2 regions of the Idiomarina sp. H2 genome follow, and region 1 is predicted to be linked to the other one. Evidence: predicted binding sites of a transcription regulator. Region 1 holds the regulator's gene; the other holds the start of a gene.
What was found. Region 1 encodes LexA, which represses DNA repair genes until DNA is damaged. Its sites were predicted from a motif close to TACTGTATNNNNATACAGTA; they were not measured.

Region 1 (8,088 bases):
CCTTATTGATTCATGACTTCGTTAATATCGGCGGCCTGAATCAGGTCTCCGGTATCGTTACCCCAGGCATTACGCTCGTAGGTGATAACTGCGGCTAACTCGCGCATGGAAAGCTGACTTCCAAAGGCTTGCATAGCCGTGCCGGTAACGCCGTTAACAACGGTGTCGATGTGTTTGTCTATGGCTTCAGGATCTACCGCAACGCCTGAACCAGCAAGTGCCGGGAACACGCCGTTTACGCCTTGACCGTTAGCCTGGTGACAAGCTGCACAAGTACTGTTGTATACTTTCTCACCGAGGTCCATGAGTTCGTCTTCTGACATTTCCATAGCAAGCAACTCTTGTTCACGTTCGCGTGCTTTACGTTGCTCTTCTTCTTTCTCGGTAATCCATTTTTCGTACTCGGCGGGCTCCTTCGCTATAACAACGATGGGCATGAAGCCATGGTCTTTGCCACACAACTCGGCACATTGACCACGATAAATTCCGGGCTCATCTACCCTAGTCCAGGTTTCATTAATAAAACCGGGGTTCGCGTCTTTTTTAATGGCGAAGTCAGGAACCCACCAGCTGTGAATAACATCATCTGAGGTAACCAGAAAACGCACTTTCTTATTGGTTGGAATAACTAACGGACGGTCCACTTCCAGCAGGTAGTTTTCGCCTTTCTCAAACTGATTATCAATTTGTTCTTGCTGAGTGGCTAAACGGCTGAAGTATTCGACCTCATTTTCAAAGTATTTGTAGTGCCATTTCCATTGCGATCCGGTGACTTGCACCGTTACATCTGCATCTGAAGTGTCTTCCATGGCAATTAGTGTCGTGGTCGCCGGCACTGCCATACCTGCAAGTATCAGCAGCGGCACTATAGTCCAGGCTATTTCTACTTTGACGTTTTCATGGAAATTGGAGGGGGTTGGGTTCTTCGACTTCCGGTGTCGGATCATCGAAATAAACATGAGACCAAATACAATCACGCCAATCACACAGCAGATGTAGAAAATCGTCATGTGGAGATCGTAAACCCGGTTACTCACTTCAGTGACACCTTGGGTCATATTGAGACGCGACTGAGCAGCAGCCGGTAGACTCGTTAGCGCCAATAGTGCCCACAAAGGCTTCATTTTCACGTGGCTTCTCCTCTTATTCTTCAATGAGACAGCAAAGCAAGTTTTGCTAGCCTGAATTAGAAGAACAAAGAGGTAAGCAGAAAAAGGTACAGCTTCTCCCCAGAAATCGCTTTCTCTACTGACTCTTTGTTGTAGTTATCGTTGTTATATTATTTTTATATTCGGGTACTGCATTTATTAACGAATTTACAACGAAAGATCCAGATCAAATCACACGAACGAACAAAAAATAAGCGGATCTGTTAAAAAAAGGCTGCAAAAGCAGCCTTGGGGAAGAAAACACACTAACAAAGGTGGGGTTAGTGCAGGTGGGATGTCAGTGTGTTTTTATCAAACAGAAAATACTGTGTTTCGCTTAATTTACTGGCCATTTTCGCACGCTGCCAGGTGCGACTGGAAACAGAATCAAGATAACCGATAACCATACTGCTGGTACCAGCGAGTAGAGCTTGCTCCAGCGCCCATTCACAGCGCTCAACCGAGTGACTCCGTAACCAGCGAATTTGAGACTCAGCAACGCCACAAGCGATAAGCTGTTGAATGACGTTTTTGTCGCCGCCAATAACCGTTATCCACTGGCTGGGTTTTTGCTGTAAAGCCCGCTGTATAACTGGAGAAAGGGTATCAACATCAAATGAATCCGGATTACTTTTCGCATCCATAGGGAAGGGTGATACTGACGTTTCAGCAGTCCACAGACCCGGATGATGTAATTTTTGCTGATATTGAGTTTTCATAAGGTCGCTCCGTTTCTGATCACACCCACCGCAAGCCCTTCAATGGCAAAAACTTGCTCTGCAAGATTGACAGTAATGGTCGAGAAATCGTTATTTTCGGGGTGAAGCAAAATAGTTTTTCCGCGCTGTTCAAAACGCTTTACAGTGACTTCGTCTTCAACTCGTGCAACGACTATTTGTCCGTTACGTGCTTGTTCGGTTTTATGTACAGCCAGTAAGTCACCGTCTAAAATTCCAATGTCTCTCATGCTCATACCGTTTACTTTTAGTAAGAAACTGGCGGCAGGATGAAACAGTGATTCGTCAATTTTGTAATGACCTTCAACATGTTGTTCAGCCAATAAAGGTTCGCCCGCTGCAACCTGGCCTATTAACGGCAGACCATCGGCGATATCGTAGTCATCGCCGACAAGGCGAATGCCGCGAGACATGCCGGGTAGTATTTCAATAACGCCTTTACGGGCCAGCGCTTTCAGGTGCTCCTCTGCGGAGTTGGCAGAGCGAAAACCCAGCTTATGAGCAATTTCGGCACGAGTCGGCGGCATACCGGTTGCGTGCAGATTATCCTTAATAAGCTCAAGAATTTCAGATTGTCTTGGTGTTAACGGGCGCATAATGTACCTGTTTATTTGTACAGTGATACTGTGAGTATATACAGGTAAATTGATTTCGCAAGTAATTTCTTGAACGACATTTTTACACGAAGTTGGTATCCTGTATTTCTGTTTAAAACAGAGGTCTCTATATGAAAGGAATAAGCCGCTTTTTCCCAATTTTTAAATACCCGTTACGCTGGTTAACGCGCTTTCAGGAAATTTGGGATGGTACTGAAGAAGAGCATTCAGCAACTGTTGGCAAGCCAATTGTCTATGTAATGCGTTCAACCTCTAAAGCGGATCTATCCATTTTGCAGCGGGCGGCGCAGAAGCGCGGTTTGCCAGACCCTGTCGACCCTCTTGAGGTTAATGGTAAAACCTATAACCGAATCATGTACCTGGAAGAGCTGGCGAACGAGGTATCTGATCAAACGGTATCCGAATTTCACCAGTTATTAACCCTGCATAAAGACCAGCCGGAGCTGGATGTGCAACTGATACCTGCGGGCGTATTCTGGGGCCGCCAGGCAGGAGAAGAGGCGCATGCCGGTAACACCATGACCGGTGACTTAGATAACCCGGGCCATTGGCGTAAATTCTGGCTGGTAATTTTTTCTGGTCGACAAGTGTTGCTGCGTTTCTCTCGTTCGGTGAGTCTGGGCACTATGGCGCGTGACCACGGCACTGATATGCGTATTGCGCACAAATTAGCGCGGGTAGCGCGTGTTCATTTCGTACGTATGCGCCATGCCGTTGCCGGCCCTAAACTGAGTCAGCGCAAAGAGCTGATGTCAGCACTCATTAATACGCCGGCGTTAAAAAAGGCTGTATCGGATGAAGTCAGAGGCAAAAAGATTAGTGAAGAAGCCGCCCGCAAGCGCGCTTTATCTTATATCGATGAAATAGCCGCCAACTATAATTCAACACTTATCCGGGTGTTAGATCGTTTTATGACCTGGATGTGGAACCGGATTTACAACGGCATCCATGTAAAAGGCGGGGATACGATTAGACGACTGGCGCAACAAGGGCACGAAGTTATCTATGTGCCTTGTCACCGCAGTCATATGGACTACTTGCTGCTCAGCTACGTTATTTATAAAGAAGGCCTTGTACCGCCGCATATCGCGGCTGGCGTGAATCTTAACTTTTTCCCTGTTGGCGGTATTTTCCGCCGTGGTGGTGCGTTCTTTATTCGCCGCAGTTTTCGTGGCAATAAACTGTATTCAGCGGTTTTTCGCGAATATTTGTGCTGGTTGTTCCAAAAGGGTTACCCGGTGGAATACTTCAGTGAAGGCGGCCGCTCCAGAACTGGCCGCTTATTACCGCCTAAAACCGGTATGCTGGCAATGACCGTGCAGGGCATGTTGCGTGACCAGCAACGGCCGGTGTCGCTGGTGCCGGTTTACCTTGGTTACGAGCATATTATGGAAGTAGCGACTTACCTGAAAGAGCTTAAAGGTAAGGACAAAGAAAAAGAGTCGGTTTTTCAAATTCTGAAAACCGTTGCCAAGCTGCGCAACTTTGGTCAGGGTTTTGTGACTTTCGGTCAGCCTATTAATTTAAAACACCATTTGGACAAAGTGGCGCCGAACTGGCATGAGTCGGTCACCCGTGGGGCGCAGGAACCGGAACGTCCAGGCTGGTTGAACCCGGTGGTGAGTGGCTTAGCCGAGCAAGTTATGCAGGGCATTAACGATTCCGCGGCGGCTAACAGCGTTAACCTTACCGCATTAGCTTTGCTAAGTTCAGAGCACCATGCGTTGATGAAAGAAGAGCTGCTTGCTCAGCTGGACGTTTATTTGGGTGTGCTGCGCGAAGTACCTTACAGCAATATGATGAGCGTGCCGGACGAGACACCGGAAGAGCTTTGGCAGCAAGCTTTGCGTACTGACAAATTTACGGTCAATAGCGATACTATGGGTGAAGTCGTCTCGCTGGAGCACATGACAGCCATAGCCATGACTTACTATCGGAATAATATTCTTCACTTGATGGTGGTTCCCGGCATTGTTGCGTCAATTATCATGGCGAAGAAAAAAGTGAGCGTGGCTGAAATTGCGGCGCGGACACAGGCAATTTATCCGTCGTTAAAAGCTGAACTTTATTTGAGTCATAATGTTGAAGACCTACCGCTCTGGACAGAGGCTCTTGCCGAAGAGTTGGCACGCCAGCAGTTAATTACATTGGAAGATGGCATTTGCACCATTGCGCAACGGGAAAGTGCGCAGTGGTATCGGTTGCGGTTATTGGCCAACAGTGCCAGTGAAACCTTGCAGCGTTATTGTATTGTACTTGAGTTGCTGCAACAGGCGCAGCCCATCATGCGCGCGGATCTCGAAAAGCAGTCTATTACCCTGGCCGAACGTTTAAGTTCCATTCACGGCATCGATGCGCCGGAATTTTACGATAAGAAAGTCATGTCGACGCTCATTGCCAGTTTAAAACAGCAAGGTCTGGTAGAAATTAATGACGACGGCCAGCAAATTGCTGCCGAGCCGGTGGGCGAGCTCAGCGATCAGGTCGATGAGCTCATTGACGGTCCTGTGCTACAAACCATTCGTCAGTCGGTTGAGCAGTTCGTTCAGCAGTTGAAAGAGCAGGCCGAACATGAACAAAAAGAAGCACCCAAAGAAGAGCAAAAGCCGACTGAGAGTAATCAGAACCAGTAATGCACGGCTAAGCCAATAGCGAATACCATGCCAATATAATGGTTATGCAGAAAAGCCTGGAAGCACTTTCCGGGCTCTCTGTGTCGTATTAGCCAGTGCTGGTAAGCAAACAACAGAAAAATAGCCGCTAATGCTAGCCACACCCAAAGTTCAACGGTAATTAAGTGCAATACCCAGCCCAATAAGGCCAGAGTCGCGAGTTGCATCAAGCCAATAGCCAGACGGTCGAAGCGACCAAACAAAATTGCCGTGCTCTGCAGGCCTATTTTTAAGTCGTCTTCGCGGTCTGCCATGGCATATTCGGTATCGTAGGCGACCGTCCAGAGAATATTGGCAAGAAATAGTAAGCCAGCAATAAACCATTGGTCAGATTCCAGTGCGGTAAAGGCCATGAGAATGCCGAAGCTAAAGGCGATGCCCAGCACTATTTGTGGCAAATGCGTCCAGCGTTTACAAAACGGGTAAAGTGCCGCTACGCCGGCGGCGAAAAAGCTGAGCATGACCGTTTCAGTGTTCAGTTGCATAACCAACCCGAAGGCAATGGCTAACAGGGCGATGAAACCTATCATCGCTTCGGTTGCCGATATTCTTCCCGCCGGAATAGGACGCTGGCGCGTGCGGCGTACGTGACCGTCATAATTACGGTCGGCAAAGTCGTTAATAACACAACCGGCAGAGCGCATGACAAAAGTACCGAGCAAAAATATGACGACGATACGCAGGGGCGGCTCGCCAGCTCCGGCTATCATGAGTGCCCAGATGGTCGGCCAGGCAAGTAAATAGGTACCAATGGGTCTGTCCGCACGCATTAACTGCCAAAAAGCGACTAACTTTTGCATACTAACTCCTGTTATTCGGCGAAGAGTAAAGTGGCGAGGGCTGCAGAAATACTTCACTGACTAACAGTTGCTCACCGCCCGTTGAAAATATTCGGCGTCTGCCGAGCAGCCTCTGGTTTATCCCAAACCACTGCTGATTAAGCTGAGCAACCGGGTGTTCCAGAGCAACTTCTGCCACTTCTATGTCTCCGCAGTATAAATCGCTACGGGCAAATAGAGACTCACCCAATGACTGATTCCCCAGTTGTTGTAAATTCAGTGTATTGGCGTTTTCGGCGCTGGGTGAAAATAGACTGCGCGCAAAAACCCAAGGCTTTTCATTACAGTATAGTAGAACTTCCCGAATAACGACTTGGTCTTTACCTTTTAACCTTTGCTTTTCTTCAGTGTTAGGGGCAAGCAATTGCTGGCCCAGTAACTTAACGGAGAACTGCTGGCCTACCTGCTTCAGACGTTCTGTAAGCGAACCTTCGTAAAGCAGCCAGTCGGCTTGTGTGGAGGTTAATTCAAGTTGTTCGGGCGGCATCCATTGCAGTGCTTTGCTAACTGGAAAAACCGGGGTAGCATAAAACTCTGTTGTCATTTGTGTTGGCGTTATTAAGCTCTGTCGCTATGATAGCAGATAGAACTTAATTGAACAGCAATCGGGCCGGGTAGGGCTATGAAACTTCTGATAACAGTATTTGCCAGTATTTTTCTTTGGTTCAGCAGTGTAACGGTGGCGTCGGCAGACGACGTTTCGTACTACGGCTTTGAGCCTGATATCACCACCAATTACCTGAAAGAGGGAAACGATTACCGGTTGGGTTTCATTCGGGTTGCTATTGAAGTGATGGTGCCGGACCCCAGTTACGTTAGTGTGGTAGAACACCACGCGCCTTTATTGCGTAATGCCTTTGTGTCAATTTTAAGTACCGCGACCGAACGTCAGGTGCGAACCATGACGGGACGCGATCAACTTCGTTTAAAATGTATAGAAAGAGCAAAAGAACTGATGCAGCAGGAAACCGGTAATCCAGTTATCCGCGATGTTCTTTTTACCAAGTACATTTATCAGTGAAGCGGCCGCATTTTAGGGTTTAACCAACGCACTACAAAACCTGCAAAACAGCCGGAAAGCAGCCCGGCCAGATGAGCCTCGTTAGCAACATTTATCCATAGCATGTCGGTGTAGCCAATTACTAACCACAGCAGCATGAAGATAATCAGCCCCGGTGGCAGATACAGCGGCGTTGGGCGATTGAAGCTGTATATCCAGCAGAAACCAAGCAAGCCATAGACCACACCGGACAGCCCACCAAAGTTAGGGCCATTGAAAAGGTACTGAATAACGTTTGCAGTAATACCGCAGAATAACAGCAGAGCCAGTAACCAGGATATACCCAGAGAACGTTCAATACGACCGCCCAGATACCACCACCAGAAAATATTAAATACCAGATGAAGCAGCGTAAAGTGCATCAGTACGGGCGTAATAAAGCGCCAGGGCTGATCGTAGGGAAGCGCCGAAAAATATTGGCTGATCCTCAGTGTCTCCAGTACGGTTTCGGGGTACATTTGCACCATCCCAAACACCAGCAACGCCAGAACCGCGACAATTCGGGTCAGCCAACCGCTTTGCTGCAGCAAACTAAAAGACAGTGATGATGAACCTCGTTCCGAAGTTCGCTTTGCTTGAACGGGCGCAGCGGCTAGCTCTGGGTTATCTTTAAACTGTTGAATCAGTGTTTTAGCGGCAGCTTCATAACTGCTCTGATGTAACCATAATTCCAATTGCTCACCGCGTTCAGTAACGCTGACTGGCATGCCTTGCTGACGTAAATACTGATACAGCTTGTGCATCCAGTCTGAGTCGCGGCTGCTGAGCAATCGTCGCATGGTTTAGTCCCTTTCGGTTTCTTTATGAGAAGTATGTTCAGGAAAAGACATGGACCAGGCCGTGTAACCGCCATCCATGCTGTGTACATCAGTGAAGCCGTTACCTGCTATGTAATCAGCAGCACCCTGACTGCTAATGCCATGGTAGCAAACCACAATCACTTTTTGGTTTTTATCAACCGAACTCAGGAACTGCGGCAGGTTGCTGTTATCCAGGTGTTGAGAGCCCGGAATGT
Region 2 (8,088 bases), on a different contig from region 1:
GTCAGCGCTTGACGCTTTTCAAATTCCAGTTCCAGACGAATTTTATCTTCAGCTTTCTTTTGCAAAGTGTAGTCGCGTACTATGGCAATACCATACAGCTCACCTTCCAATTCGAGCTGATTAAGCATGATATCAACATGAAAAGTTGAACCGTCTCTGCGAATGGCTGAAAAGATTAACCCGTTTCCCATAGAGCGTCGCCCCGGGTGTTTGAAAAACGTCGCTAAATGCTGGTCATGTCTTTCACGAACCTCTTCGGGAAGTAACTGGTTAAGGTGCAGCTCCAGCATAGAAGACGAGGAATAGCGAAACATGGACGCTGCGGCCTGATTAACAGCAATAATTAAGCCCTTTCGATTAATAACAATAGCCCCGTCCGGAATCACTTCCAGAAACTCTATAAAGGTTTGTCTTGCTTCCATTTTACTGGCTCCGCTCTCTGACCAAATTAAACGCTGCAATAGCACCCTTTTGCAACGGTATTAATCCATTCGGGAGCCTTCTCTTCCATTGAAACTAAAGGAATTAATGCTTCCACAAAACTACTTTCAGTTGTACAAAATGCACCATCGGCGTAGGGCCCAAGGTAAATTAATTCTGATGACTTATTAAACATAATAATGGCTGGGGTTGCAGGAACGAACCTTTTTAGCTCATTGAATTGATCTATATCAATGTTGTGGTTCCTGCCACCTGACTCCGTTACTTGCCGCTTTACGCTACTGGTATGTCCGGCACTGCGCCAATTACAGTTACAACTTTCTGAGCTAATATGAAAAACGCTCCCGCTTAACGAGAACCCTCGATTTCTCAGCTCAGTTATCAACGGCTGCGCTAGTTCACCGTTATTGCCCAGCTCAAGTAATTGACTCTTTTCATCAAACCAGACCAAGCGTTGTTCCAGTAAGTAACTCAAGCCCCAGAGAACTAATGCAAACCAGGCAAAAATGGTCATAATGAGCCAACGAGTTCGGGTTTTCCCTGATAGCTTAGTCAACGATAAAGCGCCCCACTTCTGAGTCAAGTTTGGTTGAGACAGCTTTTAGCGTCGTTCCGTTTTCCTGCCCGTTGAGCAACAAGTGAGTTTCTGCTTCGGACAGTTCTCTCATTGTCTGCGCTGAACGTGAAATATCTTCACTTGCGTTTCTCTGTTCTTCAGTAGCTGCGGCAACTGAAATGACTTTTTGAGTCACGTCATTAATGCGCCCCGCAACAGTTTTCATCGCGACGCCAGAGTCTTCTGAATAGGTTACCGCTTCATCAATCTGCTGAACACAGGCTTCCATTGAGTTGACCGCTTCAGCCACTTCAGTAAGTATATTTTGGCTAATTTGACTAATTTGTTCAGCATTTTTTCCTGTAGTGGCGGCTAACGATCTTACTTCGTCAGCTACCACTGCAAAACCTCGTCCTTCTTCACCCGCCCTGGCAGCCTCGATAGCCGCATTCAGAGCCAATAAATTGGTTTGCTTGGTGATGTCATTAATGGCTCCGATAACATCGGATATTTGATGGCACTGCTTGTTTAAAGACGTCAACTTTTCGTTAGCTGCCAGAACATCATTTTTTAGTGAGTTTATGGAATGAGCAGCTGTCACAGATACACCTGCCGCCTGTTCTGAAAGGTCAATTGACTCTTCCGCCGACACTTTGGCGGAATTCGCCTGCTCTGAAATACTGCTAATTGTAACCGCCATCTGCTCAATTGCACTGGCAATGCTGTCAACTTCCTGTGAGCTGACCTGCCGACTTTTGATAAGTTCGGAGCTCTCACGAGACAATGTGCTCGAAACATCCTGTACCTGTTTTGATAAGCTGCGGGTGTGTTGAATATTAGTCTGGAACTGAAGCAATAAGTTTTTAAAGGCCTCAACTTCCTTCGTCTCACCGCTGACATCGACCATCAAATTGAGTTGTTCTGGTTGCTTGACGATATCGGCAATGCTGTTACGTAATGTCTGTGCACTCATTGCTTCGGTATCACTTTGCTTAGCTATAACGCAAAGTACACCCGCCTCAGCTACCGCAAAGCCTGCATGAATGGCTAGGATCCCTAAGGTGACGTAACCCTCAGCAAAAATATAAACATCGGCACCACTGGACTGCAGGATAAAGAACAGAATGTGATGTACTGCGACCACCGCGACACTGGTGACAACAATTGTCCAATCTCGGTAATAAATGAGGAACGCCATCACCACAAAAATTTCAAAATGCATTTCTACCAGACCCATGGTCTGATCAATATGCACTGCTGTAATCAACTGAACAGCTGCAGCAATCACATGTCTTGTCAGTTTACTTTGACCTGCAACTCTAATAAGTAGTAAAGGTAAAGAAACAATGAGTAATGACAGTAAAACGGGAACAAACCAGTCGTCAGTAAGAAACGCAATGAAAAAAGTGATGAGTAACTGAACCAGCAGCACCCCGTTAAAAACTCGATTGGCTGAATAAACCCAAGGGCGGTACAACATAAAATATCCTCAAAACACCCTCAGTGAGGGAGGCAAGCGGCGCGAATGATGCGCTCACTTTTTCATCAAATCAAGAAAAAGTTACCCTAATACGCTTGTTTCTAAATAAAGGTTTACCCGTATTTATGATATACTGCCGAAAAGCCGCATTCGTGTGGTGTCTACTACCATAACTCCCGGAGTTTCATGTCCACAGAACAAAACCAAAACTCATTCCAGTCACTAGGATTGAGCGACGATATTTTACGAGCCGTTACTGAATGCGGTTATACCACCCCCACCCCAATTCAACAGCAAGCCATTCCAACCGTCATGGCTGGTCACGATTTATTAGCTGCTGCGCAAACGGGGACCGGAAAAACCGCAGGTTTTACTCTTCCACTGCTGCATAAATTATCCAGTGCGAAGACTGAAGGTAAACCAATCATTAAAGCGTTGATTTTAACGCCAACTCGTGAGCTTGCGGCACAGGTTGAAGACAACCTGAATACTTATGCCAAATATACAGGCCTCAAATCTCTGGTTATTTTTGGTGGTGTCGGTATTAACCCTCAAATTAATGCTTTACGCCGCGGGGTCGATATTCTGGTGGCAACGCCTGGTCGCTTGCTGGACCACAGCCGTCAGGGAACCGTAGATCTGAGTCAAATAGACGTACTGATTCTGGATGAGGCCGACCGGATGTTAGATATGGGCTTTATTCATGACATAAAAAAAGTCATGAAACTGATTCCGGAAAAACGGCAGACACTCCTGTTCTCTGCTACTTTCTCAACCGAGATAAAAGCGTTAGCTCAGCAGTTTATGCAACAGCCGAAACTGGTTGAAGTAGCACGCCAAAATGCAGCGGCAGATACCATACAACAGCGGGTTTACCCCGTGGATAAAAAGCGTAAAAGAGAGTTACTTAGTTACTTAATTGGTAGCCGGAATTGGCGACAGGTGCTGGTCTTTACTCGCACAAAGCATGGCGCTAACCGACTGGCAACCCAGCTAACTGATGATGGCCTCCCGGCTATGGCAATCCACGGCAATAAAAGTCAGGGAGCCAGAACCAAAGCTTTGGCACAATTTAAAGCAGGCAAACTGCGAGTGCTGGTGGCAACCGATATCGCAGCACGTGGTATTGATATTGATGAACTACCGCACGTTATTAATTTTGAACTACCCCAGGTAGCTGAAGATTACGTGCACCGAATTGGCCGTACCGGCCGTGCCGGAAGCGAAGGGGAAGCCGCATCTTTAGTTTGTATTGACGAACACAAGCTATTGCGCGATATAGAGAAACTGACAAAGAACGATATACCTAAAGAGGTTATTCCGGGCTTTGAACCCGACCCCAGCATAAAAGCGGAGCCAATTCAGAAGCCTCGAACTGGCCGCCCTCAGAACTCTCGTCGCGCCCCCAGACAAAAGCGGCCGGACGCACGACGTTAATTTAACAGCCTAAAAACAGGTCTGGGCTTTACTTTAAAAAGTCCAGACCTCCCGTGACTGCAGCAACTTGAGCCTCTATACATTGCTCTGGAGTGGCTTTCGGGCTGTCCGGGTAGACTTCTGTTGTGGTTGCATATTCCGCTTTACTGAAACTTATACAAAGCCCCATTTTTGCCGTGGGTAACAGAATAACGCCCCGTTGAGCAATATCTTCGCCTATCAGCTTATCTTCACTATCGGCATCCGCAATATGAGTCACGGTTTCTACAGAATCGAGTACCGCTTTTTGAAACTCCGGGTACGGTTTTTCTGAGTTACCAACCAAGTAGAATCCATCCGGAATATTCCAGTTTGTATTAACGGTTCCATCCATCGCCGCCTTTGCAGGACGGAACTCGCTGTTATCGGTATCCGTGGTTTCATGCAAGTCAATATGTGCCAGAATATCTACGCCCAAACCAGCAACATAATTCATAATATGCGCACACTCACCCGCAGGCGAATCCGCCACAAATGAACGATTAGGATCGATAGCAGACGGATTCCAACGATTAATAGTTTCGTAACCCCACGGACTTAAACAAGGCGCAACGACAACGTTAAAATCTGTTTGGTACTGTCTTGCTTTAGTTTCAATAAAACGCAATGCACCGTGAACACCACTGGTTTCGTAACCGTGAACACCACCCGTTACCAACACAGTAGGCTTTGCCGTATCCCAGTCTTTGCTTCTGACCGCGAATAAAGGATAAGTAGCACTTTCGTAAGCAAGCTCACCGTATTGCTCTACATTGAAATCACTTTTAAAGGTTTCAATTTTGCTGACCACATCATCAAAGTATGAGCGCTTTTTACTTTGCTCAGCCAGCCATTGGGCTTTTTCTTCTGCACCCCAGGGCTTATTAGGCGTTCCAATATGATAAATTGTCTGTTGCGTCATATTCTGATCCTATTCATTAAAACAAGATAAGCATGTTACCAAAAACGGTGTATGCACTAAATGTTATTGGTGCAAATTAAGCGGCTTTTGATGATTCCTTATCACTTGTTTTTGTTGGCTCAGGCTTATCCACCGGCGCTTTTTCAGCTTTTGGTTTCTTCGGCTTTTTCGCGCCTAAAGCAATAAGTATGTTTTCCCGTTCTTTTGCTAAAAACAAAGCCATGTCTTCACGCTGCTGTTCGTCCGTAAAAAGCCCACTATCTTTGATCAACGGGTTTAGCGCTTCTGCCATATCCAGAACTTTATCGTGCGCATCGGCTTCGGCTTTTGAGGTAAATGTCATTTTCTCGGCTCCGTCACGAATAACTACATATTGGGTTACTACAGCCATGGTGTGGTCCTTTGCTGAGGTGTAAATATACTGTTTATTTGTACAGTAAAGTAACATAGATTGCAATACCCGCTGCATTCGCTAAACTGCGCAATCCCAATCGGCCTTACTAATACAGGAAGCAAATCTGACCCATGACTCAGTTCTCTAAAGCACAGGTTCAACTGGCTATCTTTGCCATGGCAATTGGCAGTTTTGCTATTGGTATTGGTGAATTTGTCATTATGGGCTTACTACCTGACGTAGCTGCCGACTTTAATACCGATACCAGACAGACCGGCCACCTGATCAGTCTTTATGCTCTGGGAGTGGTTATCGGTGCACCACTTATTACTATTTTATTTGCGCGTTTTCCCCGTAAGCCAATGTTGCTTGTTCTGCTAATTGCGTTTGCCTTGGGTAACTTTGCCAGCGCTTCAGCACAAAGTTACTCGCTACTGCAAATATTGCGTTTTCTAACGGGTCTGCCGCACGGTGCTTATTTTGGCATCGCCTGTTTGGTCGCCGCCGACATGGTCCGCAAGAATCAACGCGGAATGGCAGTAACTATGGTCATGATGGGGCTGACCATTGCTATTCTCGTCGGCAATCCACTGGCGACCTGGCTCGGGCAACTAATTGACTGGCGCACTGTTTACCACACCGTGGGCGCCATAGGCTTATTCGCTATGGTCATGATTTTCTTTGTCGTACCGCGACACCCCAAAGAGCAAAAAACCTCTGCCAGGAGCGAAATGAAGGCCTTACAAAATCCTCAAGTCTGGCTGACATTGGCAATAGGCGCTATTGGTTTCGGAGGTATGTTTGCCGTTCTAAGCTATATTGCACCCACACTACTAAATGCGACAGGCTTGGCGCCTCACTGGATACCTGTCGCGTTACTCATTTATGGGATAGGTTCTTTAGCTGGCAGTTTAGTTGGTGGCTGGGCAGCAGACCAAAGCCTGAAACTAACCATTGGCGGTTCTTTAGCCTGGTCAGCGGTGGTGTTGGCAATTTTCCCCTTCACATTGCAAAGCCTGTGGAGCATCATGCCAATGATACTATTACTGGGTAGCGCGGCCGCTTTGGTTCCAGCACTTCAGGTACGTTTGATGGACGTTGCCGGAGAAGCCCAGACGCTGGCCGCTTCACTGAACCATTCAGCATTCAATGCGGCAAACGCTTTAGGAGCCTGGCTAGGCGGTCTAGCCATTATTTCACCCCTTAGCTGGCAAGGCACGGGCTGGGTCGGCTGCGCGCTTTCATTAGCCGGATTATTGTTGTTCTGGATTACTAAAAAACACAGCCGCAAAACACCGGATATTATGAGTCTTTAGGCTGTCCGTCCACATCCAGCTCCTGTAGCTCTTCCCCCGGCTTCGCGTAAGACAAACGCGCTGCCCGCTGCGTTTTATGATAACCATCCAGCCCAGAAATAGTCATAGTACCCAGTGCTTCAATATCAATGAAACCATCCGATTTTACCGCCTCTTCTTTTACCTCAACCCAGCGTACCTCGCCCACAATTAATGCGGTGTCATTATGTTGTATGGGAATAATTTCGACCAGTTGCATACCAATTCTAAGGGCACTCTCGGCCACATAAGGTGCATGAAATCCATCCATAAATTCAGGTGTCAGGCCGCAAGCTTCAAACTCAGACGTTTCCCGCGGATAACGTGCTGAAGTCTGGTGCGCCTTGTGGAAAAACGTTTCACTGACCTGATTTATGGTGTACACCCCGCTTTCCTCAATATTTTCCCACGTGTGCCTGCTTACCGATTGCGGCCGCATAACAAACCCGAAAAAAGGCGGGTTGCTTCCTAAATGCACCACCGAGCTTATCATCGCTAAGTTGTTTTGCTGGTGTCTGTCCCGGGTTCCGACGACGTTTGCACTTTTAAAACCCGATAGGCAGTTAACAAAACGCGTTCTTTCTCCATCTTCCATATTCGCCAAGTCTTGCTGCTTATAGATTTTCATTCAAACTCCACTTTTTCTTTAATAACGTCGTTATACGTTCACTTTTCTCATTACGATCGTTTACAAACAACTTATTGCGAACTATTATCATTTGCGTTAACTTGTTTATTTAGAGCCAGAGTAAAGGATATCGAATGACTGACACCTATAAAAATTACTTTAATAGTCAGGCGCAGCTAAAAACGGCTACGTCGTTAATCGGTCGAAAGAACTACGAATCTGCAACGATTTTTCTCCTACGGGCGCGCGAATCTGCAACTCACGTTTTCAATGAACCGGCACTTGCAGGTAACGCTGTTCAAAATTACACCACTTGCTCAATCTTACTCATTGCCATTCAGATTCGTCGCCACCGACAAAGGCAAGCCTACGAGTTCCAACAAGAGAGCGTTGCGCAACTGAGGCAATGGCAGAACAATGCCGCAACTCAAGCATTAAACGAGTTATGTCGTTACTGCTATCAATTGCTTATCGCTGGTTGTCAGCATTCGCGCTGCCTGGGACATTATATGAAGCAATTAGAGGAGACGGGTTATGCGCAGGAACAAACCTGAACGCTTACAGCTTTCAATGAGCAAAGAACAGCTAAAAAAACTACTGCTTGAGCAAAGACTCGTTGCCAGTGATATACGTTGCTGCGACTATTGCAGTCAATGCGAGCTAAAGCAGCTGATACTAGAATGCGCACGAATCAATTGCAGCAGTGCATTAATGAAGTTTGGCAGTTAAAATTCTTTTTTTCTAAGCGCCTTTTTCTGTCCCAGCTGTTTTTTACTGGTCAGTCGCCTCTCTTTGGCAGAACGGCTGGGCTTTGTCGGAATACGCTTCTTTTGAACCTGGGCAACACTGCGAATTAGTTCAATGAGCTGCTCCAATGC

Region 2: DET62_RS05760 (YebG family protein) is a predicted target of LexA. The motif match lies at 5,274-5,293, and genes of this name have one in related genera.

What each region holds. Positions count from the first base shown of each region.
Region 1 is NZ_SNZY01000002.1:25,679-33,766, reverse strand. It holds gene coxB (cytochrome c oxidase subunit II) at 3-1,124, opposite strand; gene DET62_RS02330 (SOS-response cell division inhibitor) at 1,430-1,867, opposite strand; gene lexA (transcriptional repressor LexA) at 1,864-2,481, opposite strand; gene plsB (glycerol-3-phosphate 1-O-acyltransferase PlsB) at 2,613-5,135, shown strand; gene ubiA (4-hydroxybenzoate octaprenyltransferase) at 5,123-5,974, opposite strand; gene DET62_RS02310 (chorismate lyase) at 5,976-6,557, opposite strand; gene DET62_RS02305 (flagellar basal body-associated protein FliL) at 6,636-7,034, shown strand; gene DET62_RS02300 (rhomboid family intramembrane serine protease) at 7,028-7,852, opposite strand; gene glpE (thiosulfate sulfurtransferase GlpE) at 7,856-8,088, opposite strand, start outside.
Region 2 is NZ_SNZY01000003.1:356,139-364,226, forward strand. It holds gene DET62_RS05735 (sensor domain-containing diguanylate cyclase) at 1-422, opposite strand, end outside; gene DET62_RS05740 (DUF6436 domain-containing protein) at 449-997, opposite strand; gene DET62_RS05745 (methyl-accepting chemotaxis protein) at 990-2,477, opposite strand; gene DET62_RS05750 (DEAD/DEAH box helicase) at 2,664-3,914, shown strand; gene DET62_RS05755 (M14 family metallocarboxypeptidase) at 3,943-4,854, opposite strand; gene DET62_RS05760 (YebG family protein) at 4,931-5,245, opposite strand; gene DET62_RS05765 (MFS transporter) at 5,380-6,564, shown strand; gene DET62_RS05770 (flavin reductase family protein) at 6,551-7,210, opposite strand; gene DET62_RS05775 (hypothetical protein) at 7,345-7,764, shown strand; gene DET62_RS05780 (hypothetical protein) at 7,745-7,939, shown strand; gene arfB (alternative ribosome rescue aminoacyl-tRNA hydrolase ArfB) at 7,936-8,088, opposite strand, start outside.